3 regions of the Streptomyces sp. V3I8 genome follow, and region 3 is predicted to be linked to each of the others. Evidence: riboswitches for the same ligand, from Rfam matches in the RefSeq annotation. Region 3 holds a riboswitch; each other region holds the start of a gene.

Region 1 (3,266 bases), 2.6 Mb from region 3:
TGCAGCCACAGCCGGTCGATGCCGAGGTCCAGCGCGCTCGACCCCACCGCCGCCAGGGCCGCCCGCGCCAGGCCCCGGCCGCGGTGGCCGGCGTCCACGAACACCCGCTTCACCTCGTGCCGGTCGGGCAGCCTGCGCAGCGAGGCGGTGGCCACGGGCACGTCGTCGGCGTACGCGACCCAGGTGACCAGGATCTCCTCGGCCGCGGGCTGCGGCGGGCGGACGCGCCGGTGCTCGACCGGCGCGTAGCGCGGGGCCAGTTCGGCGGACATCTGCTCGCGCAGCCGGACCGGAGCGGCGGCCTCCCACTCCTCGGTGACCCAGCGGATCGCCGGCACCCGCCGGACGGCACGGTCTTCTCCCATGATCATGCGCACATGCTCACACCGGCGGGTGGAACGTGTCGTCGGCTCCGGCCTCCTGTTCGCGGAACGGAAACACGCCGTTCGCACCGGCGTTCGCACCGGCGTACGGACCGGCGTGGGGCCCCGGCTAGCGGGCCGCGCGCACGCCGCCCGCGAAGGCCGGGTGCCGGCCGAGCCGGCGGACGTACGCGTCCAGCCGGGGGCACGCGGTCGGGGCGCCGTCCGTGCCGAGGTGGGTGAGCGCCACCCAGAGGTCCACGTCCGCGGCGGTGATCTCGTCGCCCAGCACGTAGCGCCGGGACGACAGTTGGTGGTCGAGCAGGGACAGGGTCGCGGCCCGGGCCGCGGGGCGCGCGGTCGGTGTGACGTCCCGGGCGAGGAGTTCGCGCAGCGCGTCGATCTCCGCGGCGAGGGACGGCGGACGCAGGGCGGGCAGACCGGCCGCCTCCTCGTCCCGGAGCCCGGAGAGGTCGGCCAGGTCGCGCAGGATGTCGGGCGTGTGGTTGCTGACGACGCGTCCGCTCCACCGGTCGCACAGGGCGGGAGCGGTGAGCGGGCCGTCGTAGTGGTGCCAGGTCGCCTCGTAGGCCCGGCGCAGTGCCGCGAAGGCGTCGGGGGTCTCGGCGGGGCGGGTCAGGACCGTCGTGGCGGTCGAGTTCTCGAGGCCCAGCAGGGCGAGGGTGATCGAGACGCGCAGCGAACGCTGACAGCCTTCGGACAGGTACAGCTGGTAGCGGTGCGGCGCCGGGTAGAAGCCGCCGGCGAGGCCGACGCCGATGCGGCCGCGGAAGCGGTGCGGACGTGCGGACGGGCCGGGTACGACCGCGCCGCAGGCGGGCGTGCCGGTGACGGCCGCTCGTACGGCCGTCGCGAAGGTACCTGTACCTGAACCGCGGGAAACTGTCTCGGGCATGGCTCTCCTGAGGGAATCGCGGAAGCCCTGGCCGCCTTGTGGGCACCAGTGCGGAACGGAATGACTGCGCTGCCGTACGGATCCGGATCGGGCGGATGCGCGTACTAGTAGGCGCTGGAGACGCGCAACAGGTCGATGTGCAGTCGCCTCGTCAAGCCGTTCCTGGGCAATTCCCACCCGTCCACGGTCAGGGCTCGCGCGAGGCGAGACCACGCTTGTCCCGCCGCTGCGGCGGAACCCGGTCGTCACCCGGGGCACCCCGTCGCGGTGGAAGGGTTGCCTGCCAGCGGGCCGGGGCCGATGACCGCACGAACGGAAAATCTCCGTCCGACGGGCGCTGGCAATCGTGACCGTCCCCGCAAGTGTCGGTGCGCAGCGTGAGACCGTCAAGAAGTCGAGACGACGTCTCATCACGTGGGCAGCCGAACCGCCGGACCGCGGCGTCCACCCCGCCACCGGCGTCCGGTCCCGACCGTCCGGGATCGATTCCGCCCTGTCGGAAGAAACCGCGCGGTCGTACTGTTGAGTGCGTCGACGAGCAGACGGCGCCCGAGCACGGGACCGCGAACGAGGCCGGCCGGACCTGGTCCGCCGGCCGCAGGGACGGAGGTGACGCACGTGCGGCCACGCCCCGTGCCCCGCCTCCGCGTCCCGAAGCTCACCCCGCGGCGCCGCGTACGCCTGTACTCGCGGCCGCACATCGACCTCCTGCGCTTCGCCGGCGCGCTCTGTCGACCCTGACCCGTGTCCCCGCGGCCCCGCCCTCCCGCGGCGAGGGCCGGCTTCTCGTACGGTCGATCAGGAAGGCACCTCCCCGTGTCGACAGCACCCTCCGCACCGCCCTCCCCCGAGCCCGACTCCTCCCTGCGTCTCGCCGTGGCGCTCGACGGCGCCGGCTGGCACCCCGCCGCCTGGCGCGAGCCCGTGGCGCGCCCCCGTGACCTGCTCACCGCCGGCTACTGGACCGACCTCGTCACCGAGGCCGAACGCGGCCTGCTCGACTTCGTGACCATCGAGGACGCCCTCGGCCTGCAGTCCTCGCACTTCACCGAACCCGACGGCCGGACCGACCAGGTCCGCGGCCGCCTCGACGCCGTCCTCATCGCCGCCCGGGTCGCCCCGCTGACCAGCCGCATAGGTCTGCTGCCGACCGTGGTGGTCACCCACACGGAGCCCTTCCACATCTCGAAGGCCATCGCCACGCTCGACTACGTGAGCACCGGCCGTGCGGGCGTACGGGTCCAGGTGTCGGCCCGCCGCAACGAGGCCGCGCACTTCGGCCGCCGCACGCTCCCCTCCTTCCGCCCCGAGGACCTGGAGAGCCCCGCGGTACAGGAGCTGACGCTCGACCTCTTCGACGAGGCGGCCGACTACGTCGAGGCGGTCCGCCGGCTGTGGGACAGCTGGGAGGACGACGCGGAGATCCGGGACGTCGCCACCGGCCGCTTCGTCGACCGGGACAAGCTGCACTACATCGACTTCGAGAGCAGGCACTTCAGCGTCAAGGGGCCCTCGATCACGCCCCGGCCCCCGCAGGGCCAACCGCCTGTCGGGGCGCTGGCCCACGGGACCGTGACCGGCGCGCCGTTCCGGCTGCTGGGCCGCTCCGCCGACCTCGGGTTCGTCACCCCGCACGACACCGGACAGGCCCGGGCGACGGTCGCCGCGGTGCGCGCCGAACAGGAGGCGGCCGGGCGGGCCGGGGAACCCCTCCGCCTCTTCGCCGACCTGGTGGTCTTCCTGGACGACGACCCCGCCGCGGCCGCCGCCCGCAAGGAGCGGCTCGACGGCCTCGCGGGCTACCCGTACACGAGCGACGCCCGGATCTTCACCGGCACCGCGTCCCAACTGGCCGATCTGCTCCAGGAGTTCGGCGAGGCCGGACTGACCGGCTTCCGGCTGCGGCCCGCCGTCGCCGGCCACGACCTCCCGGCGATCACCCGGGGCCTGGTCCCCGAACTCCAGCACCGGGGCGTCTTCCGGCAGGC
Region 2 (3,266 bases), 2.4 Mb from region 3:
CCGTCCTCGACGAGTTCCCGCACCGCCCGCAGGAAGCGGTCCACGTGCTCGTCGGGGGTGCCGGCGCCGAAGCTGACGCGGATGGCGTTCAGCGACTTCTCGCCGGGCGCGGCCTCGGGGGCACCGCACTCGCCCTGCGCCTGCGGGTCGCTGCCCAGGAGCGTACGGACGAGCGGGTGGGCGCAGAAGAGGCCGTCGCGGACGCCGATGCCGTACTCGGCGGAGAGCGCGGCGGCGAAGTGCGAGCTGTTCCAGCCCTCGACGACGAAGGAGATCACACCGACGCGCGGGGCGTCGTCACCGAAGAGCGAGAGCACGCGGACCTCGGGCACCTCGGCGAGGCCCCGGCGGACGGTGTCCACGAGGTGCTGCTCGCGGGCGACCAGCGTGTCGAAACCGGCCTCGGTGAGGGCCCTGCACGCGGAGGCGATGGAGTAGGCGCCGATGACATTGGGCGAGCCGGCCTCGTGGCGGGTGGCGCTCTCGTGCCACTCCACGTCGACACCGCCGTCCGTACGCCGCGACACCTTCCGCGAAGCGCCCCCGCCGGCGAGGTACGGGTCGGCCTCGCGCAGCCAGTCGAAGCGTCCCGCGAGCACGCCCGCGCCGAACGGCGCGTACAGCTTGTGCCCGGAGAACGCGACCCAGTCCACGTCCAGGTCCCGTACGGAGACGGGGTGGTGCGGGGCGAGCTGGGCGGCGTCGAGCACGATCCGGGCGCCGTGCGCGTGGGCGGCGGCGGCCAGTTCCCGTACGGGCCACAGCTCGCCGGTGACGTTCGAGGCGCCCGTGACGCACACGAGGGCCGGGCCCCGCGGGTCGCGGTCGGCGAGGGCCCGCTCCAGCGTGGCGACGGCCTCGCCCGGGGTGCGCGGGGCGTCGAGGTAGGTGACGCGGGCGTCGCGCCACGGCAGCAGCGAGGCGTGGTGCTCGGTCTCGAAGACGAAGACCCGGCAGTCGGCGGGCAGGGCGGCGGCGAGGAGGTTCAGCGAGTCGGTGGTGGACCGGGTGAAGACGACCTCGTCGTCGCCGCGGCAGTCGAGGAACTCGCCCACGGTCCTGCGGGCGTTCTCGAAGAGGTCCGTGGAGAGCTGGGAGAGGTATCCGGCCCCGCGGTGCACGCTGCCGTAGTACGGGGCGTACGCGGCCACGTCGTCCCACACGCGCTGGAGGGCGGGGGCGCTGGCGGCGTAGTCGAGGGCGGCGTAGGTGACCTCGCCGCCGGTCACGAGCGGGACGGTGACGTCGCGGCCGAGGACGGGCAGGGGCGCGGAGGTGCCGGTGGCGCAGGGGGCGGTCCGGTCGGCGGCAGCGGTGGAGACAGACATGGCGGGCTCCTGTGGGGCAGGCGGAGTCACTGGGCCGGCGGACGGGGCTCGGCACAGGGAAGGTGAACGGGGAAGGGGATACGCGGAGGTGGGGCTCGGCGCCCTATCGCATTCGCTTGCTCATGTAAGGCTCCCTCGAACGACCAGGACCCCTGGTGTCCCCGCTCCAGCGAGCGGCGAGGGGTCCGCGCTTGCCGTAGACCTCACTGCCTACGACCTGGTCCTCACCCGGGGCACCCCGCCACGGACGGAGGGTTGCCGGACAGTCGGCCGGGGCCTCATGACTGTCACTCATGACCTGCCAGCATCTTGCCATACGATCACCGCGACGCAACCCGCTGTCCGCGATACGGGACGAGGACGACGGCCGGGTGCGGGCCGGTGGGGGCACCCGCGCAGTTCCCTGCGTCCCTGGATATCCAGGGACGCAGGGAACTGCGCGACCAGCCACGACGGGCCGGCAGCCGACGTACTACGAGTGGGACGCGGCCACCCACCGCTCCAGCACCTTCGAGGCGGCCCCCGAGTCGATGGCCTCCGCGGCGCGAGCCATCCCCGCCCGGATCTGGTCCGCGAGCGGAGCGGAACCGGGCGACAGGGCCACCAGCGCCGCCGCGGAGTTCAGCAGGACGGCGTCCCGCACGGGCCCCTGCTCCCCGCCCAGCAGCCGCCGCGCGACCTCCGCGTTGTACGAGGCGTCGGCCCCCCGCAGCGCCTCCACCGGGACCAGCTCGATCCCCACGTCCCGCGGGTCGAAGGCCTCCTCGCGCACCTTCCCGTCCCGGACGACCCACACCCGGGAGGTGGCCGTGGTGGTCAGCTCGTCGAGCCCGTCGTCGCCGCGGAAGACCAGCGAGGAGTTGCCGCGCTCGGCCAGGACCCCGGCCACGATCGGCGCCATGGGCGCGTGCGCGACCCCGACCGCCTGCGCCTTCACCCGTGCCGGATTGGTCAGCGGGCCGAGGAAGTTGAAGGTCGTCCGGATGCCGAGCTGTCCCCGCGCCGCCGCCACATGGCGCAGCGCCGGGTGGAACTTCACCGCGAAGCAGAAGGTGATCCCGGCCTCCTCGGCCACCTCGGCCACCCGCCGCGGTGTCAGCTCCAGGTTCACGCCGAGCTTCTCCAGCACGTCCGAGGCGCCGGACGCGGAGGAGGCGGCGCGGTTGCCGTGCTTGACGACCTTGGCGCCCGTACCGGCGATGACGACGGCCGACATCGTGGAGATGTTGACGGTCTTCGCCCCGTCCCCGCCCGTGCCGACGATGTCGACGGTCTCCCCCGGCACCTCGATCACGTTGGCGTGCGCGTACATCGCGCGGACCATGCCGGAGATCTCGTCGACGGTCTCGCCCTTGGCCCGCAGGGCCACCGCGAACCCGGCGATCTGGGCGTCGGTCGCCTCGCCCCGCATGATCAGGTCCATCGCCCAGGCCGTGTCGTCGGCGCTCAGGTCGCGCCCGTCCAGCAGGCCGTTCAGGAGGGCGGGCCAGGAACGGCCCGCCGCGAAGTCGCCTCCGGCGGGGGTCACAGCGCTCATCTGCCGCTCCTGGGTTCGTTGCGTGGACGTGGGTCCACCCTATCCAGCCTCCGGGACGGCAAAGAGCCCCGTCCATGCAATGGACGGGGCTCCTGCCGTGGCGGACAGGTCGGGGATCAGTGGTGGCCGTGGCCGCTCGTGATCTCCTTGTACTCCTCGGCGGTGGGCTTCGGGATCTGGCTGTCCTCGCCGTAGTAGGCGTTGCTCAGCTTGGCCCGGAGCTTCTGCGGGCCCTTCACCTTGCGCTCGACGCCGTTCTCGTCGACCGGGGCACCGATCTCGGCCGGCTTGTACTGCTCGTGCGCCGTGAGGGTGTGCATGGCCTCCTGGCTGAGCGGCTCGTGCACCTCGACGAACTCACCGTGCGGCAGGCGCTTGATGATGCCCGACTCGCGGCCGTG
Region 3 (3,266 bases):
GAAGCAGCTTCCCCAACTGTACCTCGCTCAACCATACAGAATTGCCCCCTCCGCTTCTCTCACGGAGGGGGCAATTCGATGAACTCTGCGTGTTCGGCGTCACGTGGGGTAATTCCGGTCGGCGCGCCGGTTCCGGCCTCCGGCCACCGCGGCGGACCCTCAGCCTCCGGCGACCGCCGGGATGATCGAGACGCCGGCGCCGTCCGGCGTGGCCGTCTCCAGGCCCTGCTCGAACCGGACGTCGTCGTCGTTCACGTACACGTTGACGAACCGCCGCAGCTTCCCCTGGTCGTCCAGGACCCGGGCCGCGATCCCGGTGTGGTTCTTCTCCAGGTCGGCGATGACATCACCGAGGGTCGCCCCTTCGGCGGCCACCTCGGCCTGCCCACCCGTGTAGGTACGCAGGATGGTGGGGATACGGACGTTGACGCTCACGGGGACCTCCGTCGGGTGTGGCTGGGTGCAGGGCGCCCCGTCGGGGGGCGCGGGGAACCGCGCGGCCGGCCCTCACCGGCCCGCGGCGTGCGGACAGCGGCTAGGAACCGAGCCCGGCCTCGTGGAAGGAGTCGAGGTTCGGGCGGATGGTCGCGGTGAGCCCGGTGTCGGACGCGACCGCGTCCAGGGTCTTCAGACCGTCCCCGGTGTTGAGGACGACGGTCGTCAGGGCCGGGTCCAGCAGACCGCTCTCGATCAGCTTCTTCGCCACGCCCACCGTCACCCCGCCGGCGGTCTCCGCGAAGATGCCCTCGGTCCGCGCCAGCAGCTTGATCGCGTCGACGATCTGGACGTCGTCCACGTCCTCCACCGCGCCCCCGGTTCGGCGGGCGATGTCGAGCACGTACGGGCCGTCGGCCGGGTTGCCGATCGCCAGCGACTTGGCGATCGTGTCCGGCTTCTGCGGCCGTACGACGTCGTGCCCGGCCTTGTACGCGACGGACACCGGCGAGCAGCCCTCGGCCTGGGCGCCGAAGATCTTGTACGGCCGGTCCTCGACGAGGCCCAGCGCGATCAGTTCCTTCAGGCCCTTGTCGATCTTCGTGAGCTGCGAGCCGGAGGCGATCGGCACGACCAGCTGGTCCGGCAGCCGCCAGCCGAGCTGCTCGCAGATCTCGTACGCCAGGGTCTTGGACCCCTCCGCGTAGTACGGCCGCAGGTTGACGTTGACGAAGCCCCAGCCCTCGCCGGCCGGGTCGCCGATCAGCTCGGAGCAGAAGCGGTTCACGTCGTCGTAGTTGCCCTCGATGCCGACGAGCTCGCCGCCGTAGACCGCGGCCATGACGACCTTGCCCTGCTCCAGGTCGTGCGGGATGAACACGCACGAGCGCAGGCCCGCCCGCGCGGCGGCGGCGCCCACCGCGCCCGCGAGGTTGCCGGTGGAGGAGCAGGAGAGCGTGGTGAAGCCGAACGCGCGCGCGGCCTCCAGCGCCTGGGCGACGACCCGGTCCTTGAAGGAGTGCGTCGGATTGCCGGAGTCGTCCTTCACGAAGAGCTTGCCGGCGTCGACGCCCAGCTCGCGCGCCAGGTTGTCGGCCTGGACGAGCTTGGTCCAGCCGGGGTTGATGTTCGGCTTGTCGGCGACGTCCGCGGGGACGGGCAGCAGCGGCGCGTAGCGCCAGATGTTCGCGGGGCCCGCCTCGATGCGCTTGCGGAGCTCTTCGGTGTCGTAGCCCGAGAAGTCGTACGCGATCTCCAGCGGGCCGAAACACTCCTCGCAGGCGAAGACCGGACCGAGCGGGACGCGGTGGCCGCACTCGCGGCAGGACAGCGCGGCGGCCGGGCCGAGGTCGACGGAGTCCGCGGCGGGGGCGGTGGGGTTCGTGGTGGTTGCATTCGTGGTGCTTGCAACAGTCTGCGCAGCCATGGAGGCGAGGCCCTTTCTCCTCATCTTCCTCACGGCGCACTTCGCCGTGAGACGGATTTGGCACCTTCCCGAGCCGGGAGCCTCGCTGCGCTGATCGGCGATGACCAGGACGAGACCGGCTGGAGGGTTGCCGGGGCTTCAACGGGCCGTATCCCTCTGCCCCTCTGGATGAGCGGTATTCGATTGTGGTGTTCGTCTGCGGTGTTCGTCGTGCTTTTAGTTTTACACGCAACGACCCTCGACATGCGATGGTCATCAACGTTGCTCAAGACTGTAACCGAAGGCCTGGATGGTGGAGAGAGCCGTCCGAACCGCGAGATGACCGTCACACCGGCATCGGTCGCGGCGGGCACACGCATCCCGATGAACGCAAGGGAGAGCCGCACGTGCTGGAAGACGTCGAGCGCTGGCTGAGCACGCGCTCCTGGTCCGTGAAGGACCGCCCGCTCAAGAAGCTGATCGCCGCGAAGCGCTCCACCGGTTCCACGGTGAGCGTCGTACTGCCCGCGCTCAACGAGGAGGCGACCGTCGGCGAGATCGTCGCCGTGATCCGCCGTGAGCTGATGACCGCGAAGGTGCCGCTCGTCGACGAGGTGGTGGTGATCGACTCGGGGTCGACGGACCGCACCTCCGAGGTCGCCGCCGCCGCGGGGGCCCGGGTGGTGCACCGGGACGAGATACTCCCGCGCCTCCCGGCCGTGCCCGGCAAGGGCGAGGTGCTGTGGCGCTCGCTGCTCGTCACCCGCGGGGACATCGTCGCCTTCGTCGACGCGGACCTGAGGGAGTTCTCGGCGGACTTCGTCACCGGGATCGTCGGTCCGCTGCTCACCGAGCCGGGCGTGGACCTCGTCAAGGCGATGTACGACCGCCCGCTGGGCGCCGCCGCCGGCCAGGGCGGCCGGGTCACCGAGCTGATGGCCCGCCCGCTGCTCAACATGCACTGGCCGCACCTGGCGGGCTTCGTCCAGCCGCTGGGCGGGGAGTACGCGGCGCGCCGCTCGCTCCTCGAACAGCTTCCGTTCCCCGTCGGGTACGGGGTGGAGCTGGGCATGCTCGTCGACGCGCTGCACCTCGTCGGGCTCGACGCGCTCGCACAGGTGGACGTGGGGGTGCGCAGGCACCGGCACCAGGACGGGCAGGCGCTCGGGCGGATGTCCGCGGCGATCTACCGGACGGCTCAGCTGCGGCTCGCCCGCGGGCACATGATCCGGCCCGTGCTGACCCAGTTCGAGCGGGGGGAACACGGCTTCGAGCCGCGCACGTACTCGGTGGACCTGGAGGAACGCCCCCCGATGATCGACGTCACGGAGTACGTGTCGCGCCGCGCGGCCTAGCGGCGGCGCCCCGCGCCCCCGGCTTCCCAGGGGCGCGGGGAACCGCGCGGTCGGCCCCCGCCGGCGGGCGG

What was found. Region 3 has a riboswitch for S-adenosylmethionine ahead of thrC (threonine synthase). Riboswitches for the same ligand answer to the same signal wherever they lie in the genome.
Region 1: another riboswitch for S-adenosylmethionine. It lies ahead of QFZ75_RS41065 (putative leader peptide); the one in region 3 lies ahead of thrC (threonine synthase).
Region 2: another riboswitch for S-adenosylmethionine. It lies ahead of QFZ75_RS28075 (aminotransferase class V-fold PLP-dependent enzyme); the one in region 3 lies ahead of thrC (threonine synthase).

Annotation. Positions count from the first base shown of each region.
Region 1 covers NZ_JAUSZL010000002.1:1,336,564-1,339,829, reverse strand. The annotation lists gene QFZ75_RS05980 (GNAT family N-acetyltransferase) at 1-371, opposite strand, end outside; gene QFZ75_RS05975 (glutathione S-transferase family protein) at 493-1,278, opposite strand; gene QFZ75_RS41065 (putative leader peptide) at 1,383-1,463, opposite strand; SAM riboswitch class IV at 1,485-1,630, opposite strand; gene QFZ75_RS41060 (putative leader peptide) at 1,693-2,019, shown strand; gene QFZ75_RS05970 (LLM class flavin-dependent oxidoreductase) at 2,095-3,266, shown strand, end outside.
Region 2 covers NZ_JAUSZL010000002.1:6,369,562-6,372,827, reverse strand. The annotation lists gene QFZ75_RS28075 (aminotransferase class V-fold PLP-dependent enzyme) at 1-1,328, opposite strand, end outside; SAM riboswitch class IV at 1,511-1,627, opposite strand; gene trpD (anthranilate phosphoribosyltransferase) at 1,801-2,865, opposite strand; gene QFZ75_RS28065 (cytochrome bc complex cytochrome b subunit) at 2,982-3,266, opposite strand, start outside.
Region 3 covers NZ_JAUSZL010000002.1:3,976,039-3,979,304, forward strand. The annotation lists gene QFZ75_RS17420 (ubiquitin-like small modifier protein 1) at 160-435, opposite strand; gene thrC (threonine synthase) at 536-1,861, opposite strand; SAM riboswitch class I at 1,879-2,036, opposite strand; gene QFZ75_RS17430 (glucosyl-3-phosphoglycerate synthase) at 2,248-3,195, shown strand.